3 regions of the Pseudomonas poae RE*1-1-14 genome follow, and region 1 is predicted to be linked to each of the others. Evidence: predicted binding sites of a transcription regulator. Region 1 holds the regulator's gene; each other region holds the start of a gene.
The links. The regulator FliA, encoded in region 1, starts transcription of late flagellar genes. The targets are predictions, from matches to a motif close to CTAAAGTTTNNNNNNNNNNNGCCGNTAA.
Positions count from the first base shown of each region.

Region 2: H045_RS17845 (methyl-accepting chemotaxis protein) is a predicted target of FliA. The motif match lies at 6,692-6,719, and genes of this name have one in related genera.
Region 3: H045_RS09130 (methyl-accepting chemotaxis protein) is a predicted target of FliA. The motif match lies at 5,430-5,457, and genes of this name have one in related genera.

Region 1 covers NC_020209.1:3,006,965-3,015,057, reverse strand. The annotation lists gene flhA (flagellar biosynthesis protein FlhA) at 40-2,154, shown strand; gene flhF (flagellar biosynthesis GTPase FlhF) at 2,166-3,482, shown strand; gene fleN (flagellar synthesis regulator FleN) at 3,588-4,421, shown strand; gene fliA (RNA polymerase sigma factor FliA) at 4,418-5,158, shown strand; gene H045_RS12955 (chemotaxis response regulator CheY) at 5,326-5,700, shown strand; gene H045_RS12950 (protein phosphatase CheZ) at 5,719-6,507, shown strand; gene H045_RS12945 (chemotaxis protein CheA) at 6,519-8,093, shown strand, end outside.
Region 2 covers NC_020209.1:4,085,554-4,093,646, forward strand. The annotation lists gene H045_RS17820 (lysylphosphatidylglycerol synthase domain-containing protein) at 1-927, shown strand, start outside; gene H045_RS17825 (alpha/beta hydrolase family protein) at 992-1,747, opposite strand; gene H045_RS17830 (DUF3182 family protein) at 1,737-2,846, opposite strand; gene H045_RS17835 (cysteine hydrolase family protein) at 3,107-3,670, shown strand; gene tam (trans-aconitate 2-methyltransferase) at 3,686-4,447, opposite strand; gene H045_RS17845 (methyl-accepting chemotaxis protein) at 4,529-6,553, opposite strand; gene H045_RS17850 (single-stranded DNA-binding protein) at 6,904-7,419, opposite strand; gene H045_RS17855 (MFS transporter) at 7,429-8,093, opposite strand, start outside.
Region 3 covers NC_020209.1:2,077,218-2,085,310, forward strand. The annotation lists gene H045_RS09115 (cyclic peptide export ABC transporter) at 1-1,432, shown strand, start outside; gene fhuF (siderophore-iron reductase FhuF) at 1,423-2,079, opposite strand; gene H045_RS09125 (ABC transporter ATP-binding protein/permease) at 2,306-4,009, shown strand; gene H045_RS09130 (methyl-accepting chemotaxis protein) at 4,032-5,387, opposite strand; gene H045_RS09135 (RidA family protein) at 5,579-5,959, shown strand; gene H045_RS09140 (peptidase U32 family protein) at 6,040-8,019, shown strand.

The DNA of each region.
Region 1 (8,093 bases):
TTTACGTTACGAGGAATACCGGTGGTGGATCGCTCTCAAATGTTCGGTACGGCCCGTACGACCCTGACTGACCTCTCGCGGGGCAATCTGGGTGTGCCGTTGTTGTTGCTGGTGATGCTGGCAATGATGATGTTGCCGATGCCGCCGTTTCTGCTCGACGTGTTCTTCACCTTCAACATTGCCCTGTCCGTCGTGGTCCTGCTGGTCTGCGTGTACGCGCTGCGGCCGCTGGATTTTGCGGTGTTTCCCACCATCCTGCTGGTGGCCACCCTGCTGCGGCTGGCACTGAACGTCGCGTCCACCCGCGTGGTGATGCTGCACGGCCAGGACGGCCATGCCGCCGCCGGCAAGGTGATCCAGGCGTTCGGTGAGGTGGTGATCGGCGGTAACTACGTGGTTGGTATCGTGGTGTTCGCGATCTTGATGATCATCAACTTCGTGGTGGTGACCAAGGGTGCCGGGCGCATTTCCGAGGTGAGCGCACGCTTTACCCTCGACGCCATGCCCGGCAAACAGATGGCCATCGACGCCGATCTCAACGCCGGCCTGATCGACCAGAACCAGGCCAAGAGCCGCCGCCTGGAAGTGGCTCAGGAAGCCGAGTTCTATGGTTCCATGGACGGTGCGAGCAAGTTTGTGCGTGGCGACGCCATCGCCGGTCTGCTGATTCTGTTCATCAACCTCATCGGCGGCATGGCCGTGGGCATCTTCCAGCACGGCATGACCTTCGGCGACGCCGGCAAGGTGTACGCCCTGCTGACCATCGGTGACGGTTTAGTGGCGCAATTGCCATCACTGTTGTTATCCACAGCAGCGGCCATCATGGTGACCCGTGCTTCAGGCTCTGAAGACATGGGCAAGCAGATCAGTCGGCAGATGTTCGCCTCGCCCAAAGCCCTGGCCGTGGCGGCGGGCATCATGGCGATCATGGGCATCGTGCCGGGCATGCCCCACGTGTCGTTCCTGACCATGGCGGCCCTGGCTGGCGGCGGTGCTTACCTGTTCTGGAAAAAACAGAACGCGGTCAAGGTGCAGGCCCTGCAGGAAGTGGCGCGCCAGCAGGAATTGCTGCCATCCCCGGCCCGCGCCCAGGAAACCAAGGAACTGGGCTGGGACGACGTGACCCCAATCGACATGATCGGCCTGGAGGTCGGCTACCGCCTGATTCCACTGGTGGACCGCAACCAGGGTGGCCAGTTGCTCGCGCGGATCAAGGGTGTGCGCAAGAAACTGTCCCAGGACCTGGGCTTCCTCATGCCCACTGTGCACATTCGCGACAACCTCGACCTGGCTCCCAGTGCCTATCGCCTGACCCTGATGGGCGTGATCCTCGCCGAAGCCGAGATCTACCCGGATCGGGAACTGGCGATCAACCCGGGCCAGGTGTTCGGCAGCCTCAACGGCATTACCGCCAAAGATCCGGCTTTTGGCCTGGAAGCGGTGTGGATCGAAGTCAGCCAGCGCAGCCAGGCGCAATCACTCGGTTACACCGTGGTGGACGCCAGCACCGTGGTCGCCACCCACCTCAACCAGATCCTCTACAAGCACTCCCACGAGCTGATCGGGCACGAGGAAGTCCAGCAATTGATGGGTTTGCTCGCCAAGGCCTCGCCAAAGCTCGCCGAGGAGCTGGTGCCGGGCGTGCTCTCGCTGTCGCAGTTGCTCAAGGTGCTGCAGGCGCTGCTGGCCGAACAGGTGCCGGTGCGCGACATTCGCAGCATTGCCGAGGCTATCGCCAACAACGCCGCCAAGAGTCAAGATACCGCCGCGTTGGTGGCTTCGGTGCGCGTTGGATTGTCCCGCGCAATCGTGCAAAGCATTGTAGGGCTTGACTCCGAGCTGCCTGTTATCACCCTGGAGCCAAGGTTGGAACAGATCTTGCTCAATAGTATTCAGAAGGCAGGATTAGGCCAGGAAGAGGGCGTTCTGCTGGAGCCAAGCATGGCTGAAAAACTGCAGCGTTCGTTGATCGACGCCGCACAGCGCCAGGAAATGCAGGGCCAACCGGTGATTCTGCTGGTGGCAGGCCCGGTCCGAGCGATGTTGTCGCGGTTTGGACGTCTGGCAGTACCGAATTTGCACGTGTTGGCTTACCAGGAAATTCCTGACAATAAGCAAGTGACTATCGTCGCGACAGTAGGGCCCAACGGCTGAGGTAGTGGGTTATGCAAGTGAAGCGTTTTTTCGCCGCCGATATGCGTCAGGCCATGAAACTGGTGCGTGATGAGCTGGGCGCCGATGCCGCCATTATCGGTAACCGCCGCATCGCCGGCGGTGTGGAGCTGACGGCTGCCCTGGATTACACCCCTCAGGCCCTGGCGCCACGCGTGCCGAACATGGAACTCGAAGACGAGCTGCGCAAGACCGCCTCGCGCATTGTGTCGGCCCAGGCCGAGCTGAGCATGCGCGGCGACAGCGACACCACCACCAATCGCCAGCTGTTTGCCGGCCTGCCGCTGACCGCTGCCGAGCCGCTGGTGGAGCCGACCTTTGTCGAACCGCCGCGTCCTGCCGCACCGGCCCCGGCCGCCAGCGTCGACCAGCGCGTATTCGATTCGATGCGCTTTGAACTCAACGGCCTGCGTGAACTGCTCGAAGTGCAACTGGGCTCGCTGGCCTGGAACCAATTGCAAGGCAGCAAGCCGCAACAGGCCAATCTGTGGCGCCGTCTGCAACGCATCGGCCTGTCCGGCCCGCTGTCGCGCGACCTGCTGGCGCTGACCGGCAGCATCGAAGAGCCCCGCCAGGCCTGGCGCATGCTGCTGGCGCACCTGGCTCGGATGATCGCCACCCCGGAAATCGAACCCCTGGAAGAGGGCGGTGTGATCGCCATGGTCGGCCCTGCCGGCATGGGCAAGACCACCACCCTGGCCAAGCTGGCCGCCCGTTACGTGCTCAAATACGGCGCCAACAACATCGCGCTGGTTAGCATGGACAGCTACCGTATCGGCGCCCAGGAGCAGCTCAAGACCCTCGGCCGCATTCTCAATGTGCCGGTGACCCACGTCGACCCGGGCCAGTCCCTGGCCAACGCCCTCGACCCGCTGCTGCGCAAGCGCGTGGTGCTGATCGATACCGCCGGCCTGCAAGCCAGCGACCCGGCGTTGCGCATGCAGCTGGAAAGCCTGGCGGGCCGCGGGATCAAGTCGAAAAATTACCTGGTGCTTGCAACCACCAGCCAGAAACAGGTTCTTACCGCTGCGTATCATAGTTACAAGCGCTGCGGGCTGGCCGGCTGCATCCTCACCAAGCTCGACGAAACCGCGAGCCTGGGCGAGGTGCTGAGCCTGGCAATCAGCCATGAATTACCGGTCGCCTACCTGACCGACGGCCCGCGGATCCCGGATGATCTGCATCTGCCGCGTCGTCATCAGTTGGTCAGCCGTGCCGTGAGTGTGCAAATGCAAGACGAGCCTAGCGAGGAAGCAATGGCTGATATGTTCGCCGACCTTTACCACAACCCGGCAAAACGGGTCGGTTGAGGCAGGATGAACGCCGTGAAATGTACCTACATCGATGGTCTGCAAGCGATTCAAGCGGCCAAGCCATGTAGCCTGCGTCTAAGCAAGACAAGGTAAAGAAATAAAATGGGCAGCATGCATCCCGTACAGGTGATCGCGGTGACCGGCGGCAAAGGTGGCGTCGGGAAAACTAACGTGTCAGTGAATTTGTCCCTGGCCCTGGCAGAGCTTGGCCGTCGCGTCATGCTGCTGGACGCTGACCTGGGCCTGGCGAACGTGGACGTTCTGCTGGGGCTGACCCCCAAACATACGCTCGCCGATGTGATCGAGGGGCGCTGTGAGCTGCGCGATGTGTTGCTGCAGGGGCCTGGCGGGATCCGCATCGTGCCGGCTGCCTCTGGCACCCAGAGCATGGTGCACCTGAGCCCGGCGCAGCATGCCGGCCTGATCCAGGCGTTCAGCGACATTGGCGACAACCTCGACGTGCTGGTGATCGATACCGCCGCCGGCATTGGCGAGTCCGTGGTCAGCTTTGTACGCGCTGCGCAGGAAGTGCTGCTGGTGGTGTGCGACGAGCCCACCTCGATCACCGACGCCTACGCCCTGATCAAACTGCTTAACCGTGACTACGGCATGAATCGCTTCCGCGTGCTGGCCAATATGGCCCAGAGCCCGCAGGAAGGGCGCAACCTGTTCGCCAAGCTGACCAAGGTCACGGATCGTTTTCTTGATGTCGCCCTGCAATACGTTGGCGCGGTTCCCTACGACGAATGCGTGCGCAAGGCTGTGCAAAAACAGCGTGCGGTCTACGAAGCATTCCCGCGTTCCAAGTGCGCGCTGGCATTCAAGGCGATTGCCCAGAAGGTCGATACCTGGCCGCTGCCCGCCAACCCGCGCGGGCATCTGGAATTCTTCGTCGAGCGATTGGTGCATCAGACAAGCGCGGGTCCTGTGCTATGACATCCAGCGGCTACAACCTCTATAAAAAATCGGCACGTGACAGCCAGGGCGAATTGATCGAGCGCTATGCGCCGCTGGTCAAGCGCATCGCCTATCACCTGCTGGCACGCCTGCCGGCCAGCGTGCAGGTCGAAGACCTGATCCAGGCCGGCATGATCGGTCTGCTCGAAGTGTCGACCAAGTACGACGCGAGCAAGGGCGCCAGTTTCGAGACGTATGCGGGTATTCGTATCCGTGGCGCCATGCTCGATGAAGTGCGTAAAGGGGATTGGGCGCCGCGTTCGGTGCACCGCAATACGCGGATGGTCAGTGACGCAATTCGCTCAATTGAAGCAAAAACCGGTCGCGACGCTAAAGATCACGAAGTTGCGGCCGAACTCCAATTGAGTCTCGATGATTATTACGGGATTTTGAACGATACCTTGGGCAGCCGCCTGTTCAGTTTCGACGACCTGTTGCAGGACGGCGAACACGAAGGGCTGCACGAGGACGGCGCGAGTGCGCATATGGAACCGTCACGCGACCTGGAAGATGAACGTTTTCAGGGCGCACTGGCGGACGCCATTGCCAACTTGCCGGAGCGTGAGCGCCTGGTCCTGGCGCTGTACTACGACGAAGAGCTGAACCTCAAGGAAATCGGTGAGGTCCTGGGGGTCAGCGAATCGCGTGTCAGCCAGTTGCATAGCCAGTGCGCAGCCCGTTTGCGGGGGCGTTTGGGAGAGTGGCGCGCGCGCTGACAGGCAGTGTGGGGACACTGCAGACGATACCGCGAAGGTCACTACTTTCGCGGGTTCGACCCGTGGTGGACCCGGCAGTCCTTTTTGTGTAACGCCTGTTGATTGAAATGGCGCGTCCAGGTGCTGGGCGCGTTTAAGACTGCTTGGAGGTCGAATTGGACAAGAACATGAAAATCCTCATCGTTGATGACTTCTCAACGATGCGGCGGATCATAAAAAACCTGTTGCGTGACCTTGGGTTCACAAACACGGTCGAGGCGGATGACGGTATTACCGCGATTCCAATCCTCAACAGCGGCAGCATCGACTTTCTGGTAACCGACTGGAACATGCCGGGCATGACCGGCATCGACCTGTTGCGCCATGTGCGCGCCGACGAGAAGCTGCGCAGCCTGCCTGTGCTGATGGTGACCGCCGAAGCCAAGCGTGAACAGATCATCGAAGCCGCCCAAGCCGGGGTAAACGGTTACGTGGTCAAGCCATTCACGGCATTGGCGCTAAAAGAGAAGATCGAAAAAATCTTCGAACGCATCCAAGGCTAATGCCATCGCGGGGGAGCTATGGAGCAGAAAGAAACAACATTGGGCGATTTTGAGTCGACCCTGAAAAAGCATGCTCACGAGTTGGTCGAGAGCCTTGAAAAAGGTCATTTCGGCGACGCGGTGCAGTTGATCCATGAGCTTAACCAGACCCGTGACCGCGGCCTGTACCAGGAAGTGGGCAAGCTCACGCGCGAGCTGCACAGTGCGATCGTCAATTTTCAGATTGATCCGCACATGCCCCAGGCCGAAGAAATTTCGCAGATCACCGATGCCACTGAACGCCTGTCCTATGTGGTCAAGCTGACCGAGGCAGCGGCCAACCGCACCATGGACCTGGTGGAAAACGCCACGCCGCTGGTCAATGGCATGGCCACCGAAGCCCAGGCGCTCAGTCACGACTGGGGCCGCTTCATGCGTCGCGAAGTGGGTGCTGAAGAGTTTCGTGAGCTGGCCCGTCGGGTCGACGGTTTTCTGTCGCGTAGCGAACAGGAAAACCGCACCGTGGCGAGCAACCTCAACGATATTCTGCTGGCCCAGGATTACCAGGACCTCACCGGTCAAGTGATCAAGCGCGTGACCCAACTGGTCACCGAAGTGGAAAGCAACCTGCTCAAACTGGTGCTCATGGCCGGGCAGGTCGATCGTTTTGCCGGCATCGAACATGACCGTGCGGCGATCCTTTCGGAAAAAGATCCACAAAAACATCTCGCCAAGGGTGAAGGTCCGCAGATTCATGCCGATAAACGTGAAGACGTTGTGTCAGGTCAGGATGATGTCGATGACCTGTTATCCAGTTTAGGCTTCTAAGGAGCACCCACATGAGCTTCGGCGCCGATGAAGAAATCCTTCAGGATTTCCTTGTAGAGGCCGGCGAAATTTTAGAGCAACTGTCCGAACAACTGGTCGAGCTGGAAAGCCGACCGGATGATGCGAACCTGCTCAATGCAATTTTTCGCGGTTTTCACACTGTAAAAGGGGGCGCCGGCTTCCTCCAGCTCCATGAGCTGGTGGAGTGCTGCCACATCGCCGAGAACGTGTTCGACATCCTGCGCAAGGGTGAGCGAAAGGTCGACTCGGAGTTGATGGACGTGATTCTCGAAGCACTGGATGCGGTCAACGGCATGTTCAGCGAAGTGCGCGAACGTGCCCCGATCACCGCCGCCACCCCGGAACTGCTGGCCGCCCTGGCGCGCCTGGCAGAGCCAGCTGACGAGGCGGTCGCCGTGCAAGCTGCGCCTGCACCGGTGGCCGAGCCTGAGCCTGAGCCGGATGTCACCGACAGCGAGTTCGAACAACTGCTCGATTCGCTCAACGCCGTGAAGGCCGAGGCCGAAGCACCGCAAGCGCCACAGCCACCGGCTGCGGCACCTGCCGCGCCGACCAGCGAAGACATCACCGACGCCGAATTCGAATCCCTGCTCGACCAGTTGCATGGCAAAGGTCAGTTCGCTGCCGACGCCGTGGCACCGGTGGCCGCGCCGCCCGCAGCCACAGCCAGCGCCAGCACCGATATCACCGACGACGAATTCGAAGCCTTGCTCGACCAACTGCACGGCAAGGGCACGTTCGCTGCCGATGCCTTGCCGGAAGTCGCCGCGACGGCGCCAGCCGCCGCCGCGCCAGCCGCTGCTGCCGCCAGCGCAGCACCGGCCGGTGACGGGTTGATCAGCGATCACGAATTCGAAGCCTTGCTCGACGAACTGCATGGCAAGGGCAAGTTCGCCGAAGTGGCCCCGGCCGCAGCGGCGACTGCCGCGCCTGTGGCCGCCAAGCCAGCACCTGCACCGGTCGCCAAGCCAGCACCTGCACCGGTCGCCAAGCCGGCACCTGCACCGGTGGCCAAGCCCGCGCCGGCACCGGCCGCAGCACCTGCACGTGCCCCGGCTGCCGCCGTGGCCGAAAAACCGGTCACCACCGAAGCCGAAACCACCGTACGGGTAGACACCGCACGCCTGGACGACATCATGAACATGGTGGGCGAGTTGGTGCTGGTGCGTAACCGTCTGGTGCGCCTGGGCCTGAGCAGTGGCGATGAAGCCATGCAAAAGGCCGTGTCGAACCTCGACGTGGTCACCGCCGACCTGCAGACCGCGGTGATGAAAACCCGCATGCAGCCGATCAAGAAAGTCTTCGGCCGCTTCCCGCGTCTGGTTCGCGACCTGGCACGCCAGCTCAAGAAAGAAATCAACCTGGAACTGGTGGGCGAAGAAACCGACCTCGACAAGAACCTTGTCGAGGCCCTGGCCGACCCGTTGGTCCACTTGGTGCGCAACGCTGTCGACCACGGCGTGGAAACTCCCGAAGAGCGTGAAGCGGCGGGCAAGTCGCGCAGCGGCAAGGTGATTCTGGCGGCCGAGCAGGAAGGCGACCATATCCTGCTGTCGATCACCGAC
Region 2 (8,093 bases), 1.1 Mb from region 1:
AAGCGCTGGAAAAAGCCCCTGACCATCGCCTTCTTCCTGCTGTTGATTGTGCTGTTCACGATGCTCGCGCGGCGGATCGACTGGAGCGAGGTCATCCAGACGCTGGGCGATTTTAAAGTGCGCACGCTGCTGATCGCGGCCGGGCTGACCCTGTGCAGTTTCCTTGTGTACGCGTGTTTCGACTTGATCGGGCGCACCTACATCGGCCAGCCGCTGCGCTGGAAGCAGATCCTGCCGGTGGGTTTTATCAGCTACGCGTTCAACCTGAACCTGAGTGCGTGGGTAGGCGGCATCGCCATGCGTTACCGGCTGTATTCGCGGCTGGGGGTGAGCACCGGCAATATCGCCAAGATCCTTGGGCTGAGCCTGGCGACCAACTGGTTCGGCTACATGGCCCTGGCCGGGGTGGTGTTCAGCAGCGGGCTGGTGACCATGCCGCCGGGGTGGAAGGTCAGCACCACGGCATTGCAGGGGATTGGCGCGCTATTGGTGCTGGCCAGCCTGGGCTACCTGGCGGCCTGCCAGTTTTCGAAAAAACGCGCCTGGTCGATTCGCGGCATCGAGATCAACCTGCCCTCGCTGCGCATGGCGTGCCTGCAATTGGCGCTGGGCGCGTTGAATTGGTCACTGATGGCGGCGGTGATCTTCACTCTGCTGCCGGCCAAGCTGGATTACCCGTTGGTGCTGGGCGTGTTGCTGATCAGCGCGATTGCCGGGGTGTTGACGCATATCCCGGCCGGGCTCGGGGTGCTCGAAGCGGTGTTTATCGGCCTGCTGCAGCATGAAGCGTCACGGGGCAGCTTGCTGGCGGGGTTGATTGCGTATCGGGCGATTTATTTTATTTGCCCGCTGCTGATTGCGTTGGTGATGTATTTGGGGGTGGAGGCGAAGGCCAAGGCATTGCGGGTGAAGAAGACTCCGGCTTGATTTGAGGTGATTGATGTAATGCCATCGCGGGTTTGCCCGCGATGGCATTACAACGGGCACGCCATTAACGAGCCTGGATGATGCTCAACCGCTCACCCACCACCATCTCGGTAATCCAGTCCACCAGGATCGAGGTGTAGGCCTGCTGCGACACCGGATCGCTCAGCGAGTGGTCGGCGCCATCGATGATGCGGTGCGTCAGGGAATGGGTCTGCTGGCACGCCGCGCGGTAACTCATGATGGTGGCATGGGGCACGTGGTCGTCGGTTTCCGACTCGACGATCAGCACATCCCCTGTAAACGCCGAACACGCGTGCAAGGCACGGTTGGTGTCGGCACGTACTAGGGTGCTGCGGTAATCCATCAGGTCCATTTTGTTCAGGTCACGCTTGGGCTTGAGCCATTCTTCGTCGCGGTACAGCGCCGGCACCCGCAGCGCCAGCCAGCGCACCGGGCGCAGTGAGGTCAGAATCGCCGCCAGGTAACCGCCATAGCTGGTGCCCACCACTGCCACGGCCGAAGTGTCGATGGCCGGGTGAGCGAGCAGCCGGTCGTAAGCCGCCAGCAGGTCGCGCAGGTTGTCTTCGCGGGTCACTCGGGCTAGGGGAATGCCGGCGCCAGCGTGGCCGCGCAGGTCGAAGGTCAGGCACACGCAGCCCAACCCTGCGATGCCTTTGGCGCGTTCGAGGTCGCGCTCCTGACTGCCGCCCCAGCCGTGCACGAACAGCACGCCGGGGACTTTGGATTTGGGACTGAGAAACGTCCCGCTCATCTGTTCGTCGTCTATTTCGATCGCAATGCTTTCGCTTCTAGCCGTCATAAGATTTAACCGTTACGTACTTGAGAAGAAAGTCGCTGTTTTCGGCCGGGCCGCGATACACCTCGATGGCATCTGCCGGGAGCGGTTGGTCCTCGTAGGTTTCCACCGATGACACACGGATGGCTTGCAGGCCCGGGTGGTTGATGAAGCTTTGCAGCGCCGCGACTTCCGCGCTGCTGGCCCCGCCCATGCGCCAGGACTGTTCGAGCACGCCGCTGCGGCGCTGGCCGTCGCTGTCCAGGCCCTGGGCGATGTCGTAGTTACGCCGTGACGCATAGAAAGCAGGGTAGGCCTCATCGGCGGCGCTGTCGAAAATCTGGGCTTGCTCGATGGCCTCGCGCACGTCGACGGGCAGACCCAGGGCGAGCAGGTCGTCGTAATCGCCGGGCACCACCAGCAGGTCGGAGCCGCCGTACACCTCGTCACCGTTTGCGTCGTGAGTAAGGTATTGCTCGCCGCAGTAGCTGAACACATGCTCGCCAATAAAACTCTGGCCCACGCTGTGGGTGATCACCTCGTGCAGGTCCTGTTCAAGCACAGCGCCATCGCGAAACAATTGCTCCGCGCCATCGCGTTTGAGCAGCGCGTCGAATTCATCCAGGCTGCGAATGACCTCCTGGCCGCGACCGGCGCAGGCATGCACCGGCTTCAGGCGGATCGGCCCGCTGTAGAGCAGGCGCTCGGCGGCGGCCCGGGCATCCTGCACGGCGAATACGCTGAGGCCGTCGAGCACGACAGGCCTGACAAGCTCGCAGAACAACGGCGACCAGCCCTGCGGCGCGGCTGCGTCGGGCCCAAGCAGGCCATGGCTGATGGCTTTGGTGCAGATGAAGTCATGATCGACATAGCCACCCCACAGGTCTTCGGGGCCCCGGATGTTGAGCGCGCGGGCCTGGGCCGGCCCCACCAGTGTCTGCGTGGGAAGCACGTACAGGTCGCGCCCGGCATGGGTTTGCGGGTCGAAGCTGCCGCCGAACTTGAGCCCCAGTATCTGCGCCAGCCAACGGGCCAGTGCGCGGTTGGTTTCGACTTCGTGCTGCGGCGCGCCTGCTCTTGTGGAGTGGGCGACCACCAGTTTATTGCGTTGAGTCGCGGTCATGCGGCCCCCTTGCTTCCTGCCAGGTATGTAAATGGGAGGTTGCAGGGATCAGGCCAAGGCGCAGTTGAGCCAGCAGGTTTTAAAATCAATCAGTTGCCGAATGCGCAGTAGCATTTGGCCTGTTTTATTTTGCACGACGCCACCTGCGGGGGATGGTGTTCTGCACGATTGCAGCCACACCGAGCGCGCCAATCCGGTGTGCGAAAGGCCAGTGCGCCAGCTAAGATACCGGGCTGCTCAACTCATCACGAGGCACTACCATGGCCAAGCAAGCGCTCATCCTGATCGATATCCAGAACGACTACTTTCCCCAGGGCAAGTGGCCGCTCGCCGGCGTGGAGGCGGCGGCGGACAAGGCGGCGCAGGTGCTGCAGGCGTTTCGCCAGGCGGGCGATGCGGTGATTCATGTGCGCCATGAGTTCACCGCCGAGGATGCGCCCTTCTTCACGCCAGGCTCGGACGGTGCGCAGCTGCACCCCAAGGCACTCAATAAAGGCAGCGAGCCGGTGGTGCTTAAACATTTCGTGAATGCGTTTCGCGAAACCCATCTTCGCGCCCTGCTGGAGCAACGCAGCATCACCGATGTGGTGGTGGTCGGCAGCATGAGCCATATGTGTATCGATGCAGTAGTGCGCGCGGCGGCTGACCTGGGCTACAAGGTCACGGTGATCCATGATGCATGCGCCACCCGGGATCTTGAATTCAATGGCAAGGTCATCCCGGCGGCGCAGGTGCATGACGCGTACATGGCGGCGCTGGCGTTCGGTTATGCGGGCGTGGTGTCGGCGGATGAGTACCTGAAGGCGCAGACGGCGGCCGTGTGACCGCCATGTGCAGCGTCAGCGAGTGGCGATGATGAACAGGCGCGGAAACGGCAACAGCACGGTGCCGTCGCTCAGGGCTGGGTAGGCCTGGGTAATCCGCGCGTGGTATTGCTGCAGGAACGCGGCCTTTTCGTCATCGCTCAGAGGCGCAAGAAACGGCCGCAACGCCGACCCCTTGAACCATTCCACCAACGCCGCATGGTCGGCCAGCGGGTGCTGGTAAGTGGTGCGCCACACGTCAACGGTGCTGCAGTGCTGGCTCAGCAACTCGTAATACTGGCTCGCGGTGTGACGTGGATTGTGCTTGACCGCGCCGATCTTCGCCGCCCATGGCCCCTGCGCCGCCAGGTCGCGGGCCAGTTGGTGGGCAGGCTCGTCCAGGTTGTCCGGCGTTTGCACCGCCAGCGTCCCGCCCGGCGTCAGGTGACTGACCAGATGCGGGTAAAGCGTGGCGTGGTCGGGCAGCCATTGCAGGGAAGCGTTGGCCAGAATCACATCGAACTGCCGCGCCGGGTTCCAGGCGCCGATATCCGCCAACTCGAAATCAAGGGCGGGCAGACGCTGGCGCGCATCGAGCAACATGTCGTCGGAGCTGTCCATACCGGTGATCTGCGCCTGTGGATAGCGCTCGGCCAACACTTGCGTTGAATTACCGGGGCCACAGCCCAGGTCGACGGCGGTGTGCACGTCGACATTCGGGATGGCTGCGACCAGGTCGCGCACGGGACGGGTACGTTGTTGCTCGAACATGGTGTATTGCTTGGCAGACCAGGTCATCGCGGTGTCCTTCTTATCCAATAAAAAACCCCGGTCAGTCTGCCAGAACTGCCGGGGTGATTGGCGTATGGATCACCTGCCCTACAGTTTGAACCGCGAAACCACTGTACGCAGCTCACCCGCCAGCAACGACAGCTCCTGCGCCGTGGCTGCGTTGTCTTCGATACCTTCCATCAACGTGATACTGCCGTTGCGGATTTCGGTCACGTTGCGGTTGATGTCTTCGGACACGGCATGTTGCTGGACCGCCGCGCTGGCGATCTGCGTGTTCATGCCGACGATCTGCTCAACGCCATCATTGATTGCATCCAGGCTGGTCGAGGCTTCTTGAGCGGACTCAAGACAGGCCTGTGCGCGCAATTTGCCTGACTTCATTTGCTCCACGGCGGCGGACGTCGCCAGTTGCAGCTCCTGAATGATGGTGCGGATTTCTTCGGTTGAGTTCTGGGTGCGCGAGGCCAGGGTTCGGACCTCGTCCGCCACCACGGCAAAGCCACGACCCTGCTCACCGGCACGCGCAGCCTCGATGGCGGCGTTCAATGCCAACAGGTTGGTTTGATCGGCGATGTTGCGGATCACTTCAATGACCCCGCCGATCTGCTGGCTGTGCTGGGCCAGCGCGGAGACTTTCTGCGCGCTGCGCTCCACTTCTTCGGCCAGGGCTTCGATGGTGACGCGGGTTTCCTGCATCTTCGCAAGACCTGCGACCGAGGACTGGCTGGCATGCCCGGCGGCATGGGCGGCGCCCTCGGTGTTCTGCGCCACATCGGCAACGCTGGCGGTCATCTCGTTGATGGCCGTGGCGACTTGTTCGGTTTCGCTCTGCTGCACGTTCATCGAGCGTTTAGCCAGGTCGATGGACACGCCCATGCGCATGGCCGCCTCGGACACCGATTGCGAACTGCGTTCAACCTGCGTCAGCGAGGCACTGAAGGCCTGCACCATCGCGTTGAGGGCATTGCCCACATCGGCCATTTCGTCGTTGCCGCGCACCGGAATACGCGTGCTCAGGTCGCCCTGGGCAATCAGCTGCGTGGCACTCAACACATCGTTGAGGGTGCGGCGCATGGCGCTGTAGATCCCGCTGAAGGCGTACACCAGCAACAGGCCAAGGCCGCCAAGCATGCCGAGGATGAGCAGACGCTCCGCGCTTTTTTCCTGAACGCGGCGCTCCAGTGTCTTCATCAGTGCGTCTTGCAGGGTGTCCTGCGCCTTGTACAACTCGGCGACTACCGCGTTGCCCTTGGCCGGCAGGTTTTGTACGCCGCTGATGGTGTCGGTTGTGGAGCCTATCAGCAGGTCAAGATCGGCGCGAAAACCATCCAGGCTCGCGAAGGCACTGGTGATCGGTGCCTGAATACGGTCAGCCAGGGCCGGCTCGCGACGGCGCAGAAGGTCCAGGCTCTGCTGGAGCTCCTTGTGGATCATCACCTCGTTCTTGAGCATCGCCCTGATCACGCCACGCGTGCCCGGACTCAATACCTGGCCGTCATGCAGCCCGCTGGCCAGACCGCGCAATTGGCCGACGATATTGATCTGGCGTGGTAACCGCAAGGTGCTCTGGTCGATCATGAACAGCGCTGCAAAGTCTTCATCGAGCACCATGCCCGAGGTGGCCGATACGTAATAAACGAAGTTCAGGGTTTCGGTGAGTTGATCGTTCCACTCGTCGAAGGTAGCGCTCTGGCTGGCATCGCCCCTGGCCAATTCAATCAAGCGCTGCGCCCCGGCGTGCAGGCGCTGCACGCGGTCACCGGTTTCGAGCTGGGCGTTGAACTGTCGGTCGGTGGTGGCCAGCTTAGAAAAAGCGTCTTCCAGCTTTGCCTGATTGGCGGAGAGATCGGGCTGGGCACTTTTGTCACCGCTGAGCAGGCGGTTGGTGAGTGCACGTTGCAACATCGACAAGCGCAGCACAGGGGTCACGTCCAACAGATAGCGTTGGCCCGATTGTTCGGAGCGGATGACGTCGAGACTGTCGTTGATCTGGTGGACGATACGGGAGCCAAGCAGTACCAGAGGGATCAGCACGATGATTGCCAGCACGCCGAATTTGGTGGGGAAACGTAAACGGCTGGCCAGGTGTACGGCAGGAGCAAGGATATTCATTCAGTTCTCACAGCCCGGAATGGGACAGTTTGTGGAGGGTTTTATAGGTGAGAACTGTCCGTTTTCTCTCAAATGCCTGGCTCTGTCCGGCACATTTGGCTAATCACGCTTCGTAGGTAACTAAACGTTTCATCCATGGTGTCGGCGTTGAGATTCAGAACTTTAAGGAAAGTTGTACATTTATATATTTTTGTACAAGTATGGAACGCGCCAGGGAGAGTGATGTCGCGCCGATATCACTTGAAGGGGGCGGCGGGTTATTGAGCGCACATGAAAACGCCCCTGGGATTTTGCAATCCGCAGGGGCGTTGGAGATCAGCTTGAGCGCTGGGTGTCAGCGCTGGCGTTGATCAGAACGGAATATCGTCATCGAAGCTGTCGAAATCCGGAGCCGGCTGTGGCGCGGCCTGTTGTGGCGCTGGACGCGACTCACGCTGTGGCTGCTGGCTTGGCTGTGGACGCGACTGCTGTGGGCGCGGTGCCGAGTTGGACATGCCGCCCTGGCCCTGTTGGTCGCCCTGTGGACGGCCGCCCAGCAGTTGCATGGTGCCTTGCATGTCGACCACGATTTCAGTGGTGTAACGCTTGATACCGTCCTTTTCCCACTCGCGGGTCTGCAGTTTGCCTTCGATGTAGACCTGCGAACCTTTGCGCAGGTATTCACCGGCGATCTCGGCGACCTTGCCGAACATCGACACACGGTGCCATTCGGTTTTCTCGACCTTTTGACCGGTCTGCTTGTCGGTCCACTGTTCGCTGGTCGCCAGACTCAGGTTAGTCACGGCGTTACCGTTAGGCAGGTAGCGAACTTCGGGATCCTGGCCGCATGTACCGACCAATATGACTTTGTTAACCCCACGGGCCATAACGTTCTCCTAGGCTGGGCGCGCTGTCGGCACTGGGTTGACCAGTTGCTCGAGCGTCGCGCGATCCAATAATTCGGTGTCCAATTTAATGTAAATGGCCGCCTCTTCAGCGACCACTACTGCATCCGTTACTCCAACGACGGCCTTCAGGCGCTCTGCCAGACCGGCTTCGCGCATCGCCTCGGGCGACAGCGGTACACGCAGGCTGGTGACGTAGGGAGGTTCGCGCATGGTAACAGCAAAGGCCAGCCAAAGTGCAGCCAGCCCGGCGCATCCAAGGAACACAACCGACAGACCGCCATGCTGAAACATCCAACCGCCCATGATGCCGCCCAACGCAGAACCGAGGAACTGGCTGGTGGAATACACCCCCATCGCCGTGCCCTTGCCACCGGCCGGCGAAACCTTGCTGATCAGCGAAGGCAATGACGCCTCCAGCAGGTTGAACGCGGTGAAGAACACCACCGTACCGATCACCAGCGCCCGCAGGCTGTCGCCGAACTGCCAGAAGAATAGTTCAGTGAGCATCAATGTCGCGACGGCGCCGAGCAAAACTCGTTTCATTTTGCGTTTCTTCTCGCCATAGATGATGAACGGGATCATGGCGAAGAACGAAATCAACAACGCGGTGAGGTAGACCCACCAGTGCTGCTCCTTGGGCAGGCCGGCTTTTT
Region 3 (8,093 bases), 930 kb from region 1:
TAGCCTGCTGCGCCTGGGCCAGGCGGCGGTCAACGATATGCGCCTGCACCTGAGCGCCAAACTGATCGACACGCCCTACGCGCAATTGCAGCGCCTGGGCAAGCACCGACTGCTGGCGGTGTTGACCGACGACACGCAAACCATCAGCCAGGCGGTGGAGCTGGTGCCGGTGCTGCTGGTCAACGGCGGGATCATCCTCGCCTGCCTCGGTTACCTGGGTTGGCTGAGCCTGCCGTTGCTGGGCCTCACGGTGTTGCTGATCGTGCTCGGCAGCCTGAGTTTCAACTGGCCGCAGCGCAAGGCACTGACGTCGATCTCGCGCGCGCGCGAACTCAAGGATCAGTTGTTCGAGCACTATCGCCTGCTCACCGACGGCAGCAAGGAGCTGCAACTGAACCACCCGCGCCGCCAGCACTTTTTCAGCAGGCTGCTGCTGCCGACCAGTCAGCAATACCGACGGGACTTCGTGCGTGGCATGAGCATTTACGCGGTGGTGCTCAACTGGGGCAACGCGGTGTTTTATCTGCTGATCGGCGTGGTGCTGTTCGTGGCGCCGCGCTTTATCGACCTCAGCGTGAGCCTGGTGACGGGCTATATCCTCGCGATCCTGTACATGATCACGCCGCTCTCGGAACTGATGCACGCGGTGCCGACCCTGGGCCGCGCCAGCGTCGCGCTGAACAAGATCCGCGCGCTGGAAGGCCAGATGCACAGCGCCGACGAGACCCTGGAAACCTTCGCGCCGACGCAGGTACGCAGCCTGGTGTGCCGTGACGTCACCCACACCTACTACCGCGAGCGCGAGGACGGGCATTTCACCCTGGGGCCGATCAGCGTCACCTTGAAGGCCGGCGAAGTGGTGTTCATCGCCGGCGGCAATGGCAGCGGCAAGACCACCCTGGCGCTGCTGCTGACCGGCCTGTATCGCCCGGAGGGCGGTGACGTGATGCTTGACGAGCAAGTGTCTTCCAGCGCTGACAACCACCATTTCCGCCAGCACTTCTCGGCGATCTTCACTGACTTCTGCCTGTTCGAAAACCTGTTCGACGGCGACAACCCGAAGCTGGTGCAGCAGGCGCAGGACTACCTGGTGCACCTGCAACTGGATCACAAGGTGCAGATCGAACAGGGCCGCCTGACCACGCTGGCGCTGTCCACCGGGCAACGCAAACGCCTGGCGTTGCTCAGTGCCTACCTGGATGACCGGCCGTGCTACCTGTTCGATGAGTGGGCGGCGGATCAGGATCCGGTGTTCAAGCACTTTTTCTACACGCGGATCCTGGCCGACCTGCGCGCGCGCGGCAAACTGGTGATCGTGATTTCCCATGATGACGCGTATTTCGGCCTGGCCGACCGCCTGCTGCGCATCGAGCATGGGCGCCTGAGTGAGGCGCCGCTGGCAGCCGGCGTGGCGCTGGAAGCTCAGTCGTAGAGCGAGTGCAGGTAACCGACCTGCTCGGCCAGCGGCAGGCGGTGCAGTTTGGGGCAGGACTCGCAAAGCACCAGCGGCTCACCCTCCACCAGCGGGTGAAGTTGGTAGTGCAGGCAACAATGCCGGCGCAACGGCAGTTGCGGGCAAATCTCGGGGGCGGGCGACGCCACCTGGCGTTGCAGGCCGCGCAATTTCAGGCGGCCTTGGTTGACGGTGACCGGCTCCAGCCAGCGGTGCGCTTCGGCAAAGCCCGGGCGGGACAGATCCGGGTCGAGCCGCGCGAACGCACCGTCCCAGATCGCGACAAAATTGCCCCACAGAATCTTCGGCGCCAGCCCCCCGGCCAGCGCCAGGGTGGCGAACAAGGGCGCGAGGTGCTCGTGCACCCAGCGCGAAAAGTAGTCGGCCCGCTCGGCGGCGGCAAGGGCTGGCAAGGGCCCGGCAAAATGCAACGCCAGCGGCTGACCGGCGTCCAGGCGCAGCACACTGTCGTCGCGCCAGAAGTCGATGGCCTGATCGCGGGTGAGCACGCAGGCCAAGGTGGCCGGCACCACGATGCTCATGTAGTTCATCGACCACTGCGACACCACCGCCGCATTGTTGACGCCCGGGTAGCGCAAGGCAAACTCGGCCAGCACCGGCCGCAACAGCGCAGGCTCGGCGACGCGGCTCAGTGCGAGAAAAGGCTGGTCGTTCGCATCAAGCTGGATGACCCGCTGGATTGGCGGCCAGGCCTGCTTGAGCCATTCTGGAAATTCGATACCGATGCTCCTGTGGCTTTCCCTTATGAATGCAAGCGATTAGCATTGGCGGATCCTATCCTCCCTCCCCTGCAAACTCAACGTCGCCAACGACCGGACATCTTCAGCCCTCATGCATACACTTCGCAATTTCTGGCGCCTGGCACGGCCGTTCTGGACCTCGGAACAGAAATACCCGGCCCTGTTGTTGCTGCTGGGCACGGTGCTGATGAACCTGTGCCTGGTGGGCGTCAATATTCTCAACAACTTCTGGAACCTGCATTTTTATAACGCACTGCAGGCCAAGGATTACCCGGGCTTCATGCTCGGTACGGGGCAGTTCATCCTGCTGCAGGTGGGCCTCGCCGTATTCACCGTGGGCGCGTTTCACTTCCAGCAGAAGCTGACCATCGTGTGGCGACGCTGGGCCACGCGCAACATGCTCGATCAGTGGCTGGGCAGCCAGCGCTACCAGAAACTGAAAATGAGCGAAACCGAGGTCGACAACCCCGACCAGCGCATCGCCGAAGACATCGACCTGTTCATCATCAAGTCGCTCAAGCTCAGCCTGGGACTGCTGACGGCGGTGGTGTCGCTGTTTTCGTTCCTCAATATCCTCTGGCAGGCCTCGGACCTGATCCGCATTCCGCTGGGCGATGGCGGCCTGGTGATCCCCGGGCTGTTGGTGTGGGTGGCGCTGGTGTATGCGCTGGCCGGCACCGGTTTCGCCTTCTGGCTTGGTCGCGCCCTGCCGCACCTGAATTTCATGCAGCAACGGCGCGAGGCCGATTTTCGTTTTTCGTTGATGCGCCTGCGCGAAAACGCCGATTCGGTGGCGCAATACCGTGGCGAGGCGGTGGAAAACCAGCGCTTCAAACAGCGCCTCGAAGCCGCCCTGCAGAACTTCTGGGTGCTGGTGAAAAAGCAGAAGCTGATCATGGGTTATTCGACGTTCTACCTGCGCAGCGCCACGGTGATTCCGATGTTTATCATGGCGCCGCAGTTTTTTGCCGGGGTCTTCACCCTCGGCCGTCTGACCCAGATCAGTGCCGCCTTTGGCGAAGTGCATGCGGCCGTGGCTTACCTGGTGGGCGTGTTCCCGGAGTTGGCCGAATGGAAGTCGGTGATCGACCGGCTGCATGGGTTCCAGAAGCGTCTGGACAACGTCAAGGTCGATTCTGCTGTGGTGCTGACGCAACAGCGTGACGGCTTGCACGTGCGCAACCTGGACATCTGGCTGCCGGACGGCTGCCGCCTGTTCAGCGGCTTCAACCTTGCGCTAAAGCCTGGCGAGAGCCTGCTGATCCGCGCGCCGTCGGGGTATGGCAAGTCCACCCTGATTCGCGCCCTTACCGGGCTCTGGCACCATGCCTCGGGGTCGGTCGCCTATGACCGTGAGCGCGCCCTCACCCTTTCGCAAAAAAACTATCTGCCACTGGGCAGCCTGCGCGAAACCCTCTGGTACCCCAACCCCGCGCCTGCCGGGCAGGACGCGGTGGTACAGCGGCTGCTGGACCAGCTTGGCCTGGCGCACCTGGGGGCGCAACTGGACGAGGAACGCGACTGGGCACAGACCCTGAGCATCGGCGAGCAACAGCGCTGCGCCTTTGTGCGTGCGCTGCTGGCGCGCCCGGCGGTGCTGTTTCTCGACGAGAGCAGCGCGGCGATGGACGCGGCCAACGAAGCGCGTTGCTACCAGTTGCTCAAGGACACGCTGCCACAGACCATCCTCATCAGCGTTGGCCACAATGCCGCACTGGAGCGGTTTCATGGGCAGGTGCTGGAGCTGCGTGACGAGGTGGACTGGGTGCGCCGTGCGGTGAGGCAGCCGGTATAGACGACCTCACTGGCGCACGGTGTCAGCCCATCCAGCCAACGGCGGTCTTCGGAATCACTTCCGACTCATCCAGTTTCGAGGCAAACATGCTCACCGCCTGCACCGCGTCGCTGGTGCTGGTGCGGATTTGCAGGATCACCGAGCCGGCCTGGTCGGCCAGGTTGACGCCGCGTTGCGCGCCTTCCTGAGTGGCATTCATGCTGGAGACCGCGTCGCGGGTTTCCGAGAGGATCATGCCGATCATCTCGGCAATTTCGGCGGTGGAACGGCTGGTGCGCCCGGCCAGTTGCCGGACCTCGTCGGCCACCACTGCGAACCCACGACCCTGGTCGCCCGCCCTTGCAGCCTCGATGGCCGCGTTGAGCGCCAGCAGGTTGGTCTGGTCGGCAATCCCGCGAATGGTGTTGACGATGGCGGTGATCTGCTCGGAGCGCTCGCCCAACTGCCCCACCAGCTTGGCCGAGGCGCCGATGTTTTCGGCGATCCTCCGCATTTCCGTGGCGGTGTCGTGAATCACCTGGGTGCCGTGCTCGGCGAAGCGTTCGGTTTCGGACGAGATGTGGTAGGCCCGGGAGGCGCCGCGAGAGTCTTCCTCGAACTTCTCCACGCGCTCGGTGATGTCACTGGCGAACTTGACGATCTTGATCAGTTTGCCGTCGCTGTCGAACACCGGGTTGTAGCTGGCTTCCAGCCAGACGACGCGGCCATGTTTGCCCAGTCGCTTGAACTGCCCGGTGAAGAACTCGCCGTTGTTCAAGCGGCGCCAAAAGTCGGTGTACTCGTTGCTGTTGATCAACGCCGGTTCGCAGAACAGGCGGTGGTGCTTGCCCTTGAGCTCGGCCAGTGAGTAGCCCATCACGTTGAGAAAGTTCGGGTTGGCGTCCAGCACCTGCCCGCTGAGGTCGAACTCGATCACCGCCATGGCGCGGTCCAGCGCCACCAGTTTGCTGCGGGTGGCGGCTTCCTGCTCGACATTGGCGGTGACGTCCAGGGCGTATTTGACCACTTTGAGCACTTGGCCGCGTTCATCCAGCACCGGGTTGTAGCTCGCCTCCAGCCAGATCACCTTGCCGTTGGCATCCACGCGCTTGAAGGTGCCCGACACGAACTTGCCGGCCCTGAGGTCTTGCCAGAACGTGGCATAGGCCGGGCTGCCGGTGAGCGCCGGCAGGCAGAAATCACGGTGAGTCTTGCCGGCCAGTTGCGCAGCGCTGTAACCCAGGGTCTTGAGGAAGTTGTCGTTGGCGCGCAGCACCTTGCCGTTGAGGTCGAATTCGACCACGGCCATGGAGCGTTCGAGCGCAGCAATCAGTCCTTTGTACTCGGTGACTTCGGCCGTCCTGGCCGCCAGTTCTGTCTTGAGTGATTTGTTGAACATGACGTGCCCTCAGCGCGCGGATAATCAGTTATATCAATGCCGCTATCGGCCGCGGAATACGGGACTTTAAGCGGCAAAAATGTTTATTTATTGACGTCAAATTCCGCGCTTTTGCCGGTTGCTCAGGTTTGCCCCGGCGGCGCTTTTCAGGGACCATGGCGCCTCTGTTTTTTTGCCATCAAGAGGCGCCCATGGCCAATCACGACCTGACCTTCACCCCTGATCCCGACGCCGACTCGATTTCTTCCGACGTTATCGGCTTCAACGGCATCCTGATGTCCACCCAGATCCCGACCCACGCCGATGGCAGCCTGGAACTGGGCGACATCACCCTGCAAAGCGAATGCACGCTGCAAGCGCTGAAAGTCGCGCTGGAGAAAGCCGGCAGCTCGATGGACCGGGTGATGCACCTGACCATCTACCTTACCGACATGGCCGACCGCGCCGCCTTCAATGCGGTGTACACGCGTTTTTTTGCCAAACCGTGGCCGGTGCGTGCGGCGGTCGGCGTGGCTGAACTGGCCGTCAAAGGCATGCGCGTGGAAGTCACCGCGATGGCCGCCAAGGCCTGACAGCCCTGCGGTAGATGCCGGTCAGGCATTTCACGGCTACAATGCGCGCCTCAACCGTGACAAGCCTGACTAAAAAAACTATGTCCTTGCCCAAGCATCACCTTGAATTGCTCAGCCCGGCCCGCGATGTCGCCATCGCCCGCGAGGCTATCCTACATGGCGCCGACGCCATCTACATCGGCGGGCCAAGCTTCGGCGCCCGCCATAACGCCTGTAACGAGGTGAGCGATATCGCTCAATTGGTGGAGTTCGCCCATCGTTACCACGCGCGCGTCTTCACCACGATCAACACCATCCTGCATGACAACGAACTGGAACCTGCGCGCAAGCTGATCCATCAGCTCTACGATGCCGGCGTCGATGCGTTGATCGTGCAGGACCTGGGCGTCATGGAGCTGGACATCCCGCCCATCGAGCTGCACGCCAGTACCCAGACCGATATCCGCACGCTGGCCCGCGCCAAATTTCTCGATCAGGCCGGTTTCTCGCAACTGGTGCTGGCCCGCGAGCTGAACCTGCAGGAAATCCGCGCGATTGCCGACGAGACCGAAGCGGCCGTCGAGTTCTTCATCCACGGCGCCCTGTGCGTGGCATTCTCCGGGCAGTGCAATATCTCCCACGCGCAGAACGGCCGCAGCGCCAACCGTGGCGACTGCTCCCAGGCCTGCCGCCTGCCGTACACCTTGAAGGACGACCAGGGCCGCGTCGTGGCCTTTGAAAAGCACCTGCTGTCGATGAAAGACAACAACCAGAGCGCGAACATCCGCGCCCTGGTCGAAGCCGGCGTGCGCTCGTTCAAGATCGAAGGCCGCTACAAGGACATGGGCTACGTGAAGAACATCACCGCCTATTACCGCCAGCGCCTGGACGACGTGCTCGAAGACCGCACCGACCTGGCGCGCGCTTCCAGCGGGCGTACCGCGCATTTCTTCCTGCCCGATCCGGAAAAGACCTTTCACCGGGGCAGCACCGATTACTTTGTCAGCGACCGCAAGATCGACATCGGCGCCTTCGACACCCCGACCTTTACCGGCCTGCCAGTGGGCACGGTGGAAAAAGCCGGCAAGCGCGACTTGCAGGTAGTGACCCACGAGCCACTGTCCAACGGCGACGGGCTCAACGTGCTGATCAAACGTGAAGTGGTGGGGTTTCGCGCCAACATTGCCGAGCCCAAGGGCGAGTTCGAGGAAGACGGGCAGAAGCGCTACCGCTATCGCGTGGAGCCGAATGAAATGCCGGCCGGCCTGCATCAACTGCGCCCGCATCACCCGCTGAACCGCAACCTCGATCACAACTGGCAACAGGCTCTGCTCAAGACCTCGGCCGAACGCCGCATCGGCCTGGCCTGGGTCGCCCGCCTGCGCGAAGAGCAGCTTGAAGTCACGGCTACCAGTGAAGAAGGCATCAGCGCCAGCATCACCCTGCCCGGCCCGTTTGGCGTGGCCAACAAGCCGGAACAGGCGCTGGACACCCTGCGTGACCTGCTCGGCCAGCTTGGCACCACCGAGTACCACGCCACCGATATCGCGCTGGATGCACCGCAGGCGTTCTTCATCCCCAATTCGCAGCTCAAGGCGTTGCGCCGCGAAGTGATCGAAGCCCTGACGGCTGCCCGCGTTGCGGCGCACCCGCGCGGTGGGCGCAAGGCCGAGACCTCGCCGCCGCCGGTGTACCCGGATGCGCACTTGTCGTTCCTGGCTAACGTCTACAACCAGAAGGCTCGCGACTTCTATCACCGTCACGGCGTGAAGCTGATCGACGCCGCCTTTGAAGCCCATGAAGAAACCGGCGAAGTGCCCGTGATGATCACCAAGCACTGCCTGCGGTTCTCGTTCAACCTGTGCCCTAAACAGGCCAAGGGGGTGACGGGCGTGAAGACCAAGGTGGCGCCGATGCAGTTGATCCATGGTGATGAAGTGCTGACCTTGAAGTTCGACTGCAAACCGTGCGAGATGCATGTGGTGGGCAAGATCAAGGGGCACATCCTGGGGTTGCCGCAACCGGGCAGCGTGGTGGGGCATTTCAACCCGGAAAATATTATTTTCCAGGGTACTCACTAGCCAAAACGCTAACGCGCGGGCTTCTGTGGCGAGTGGGCTTGTTGTGGCGAGCGGGCTTGTCCCGCGTTGGGCTG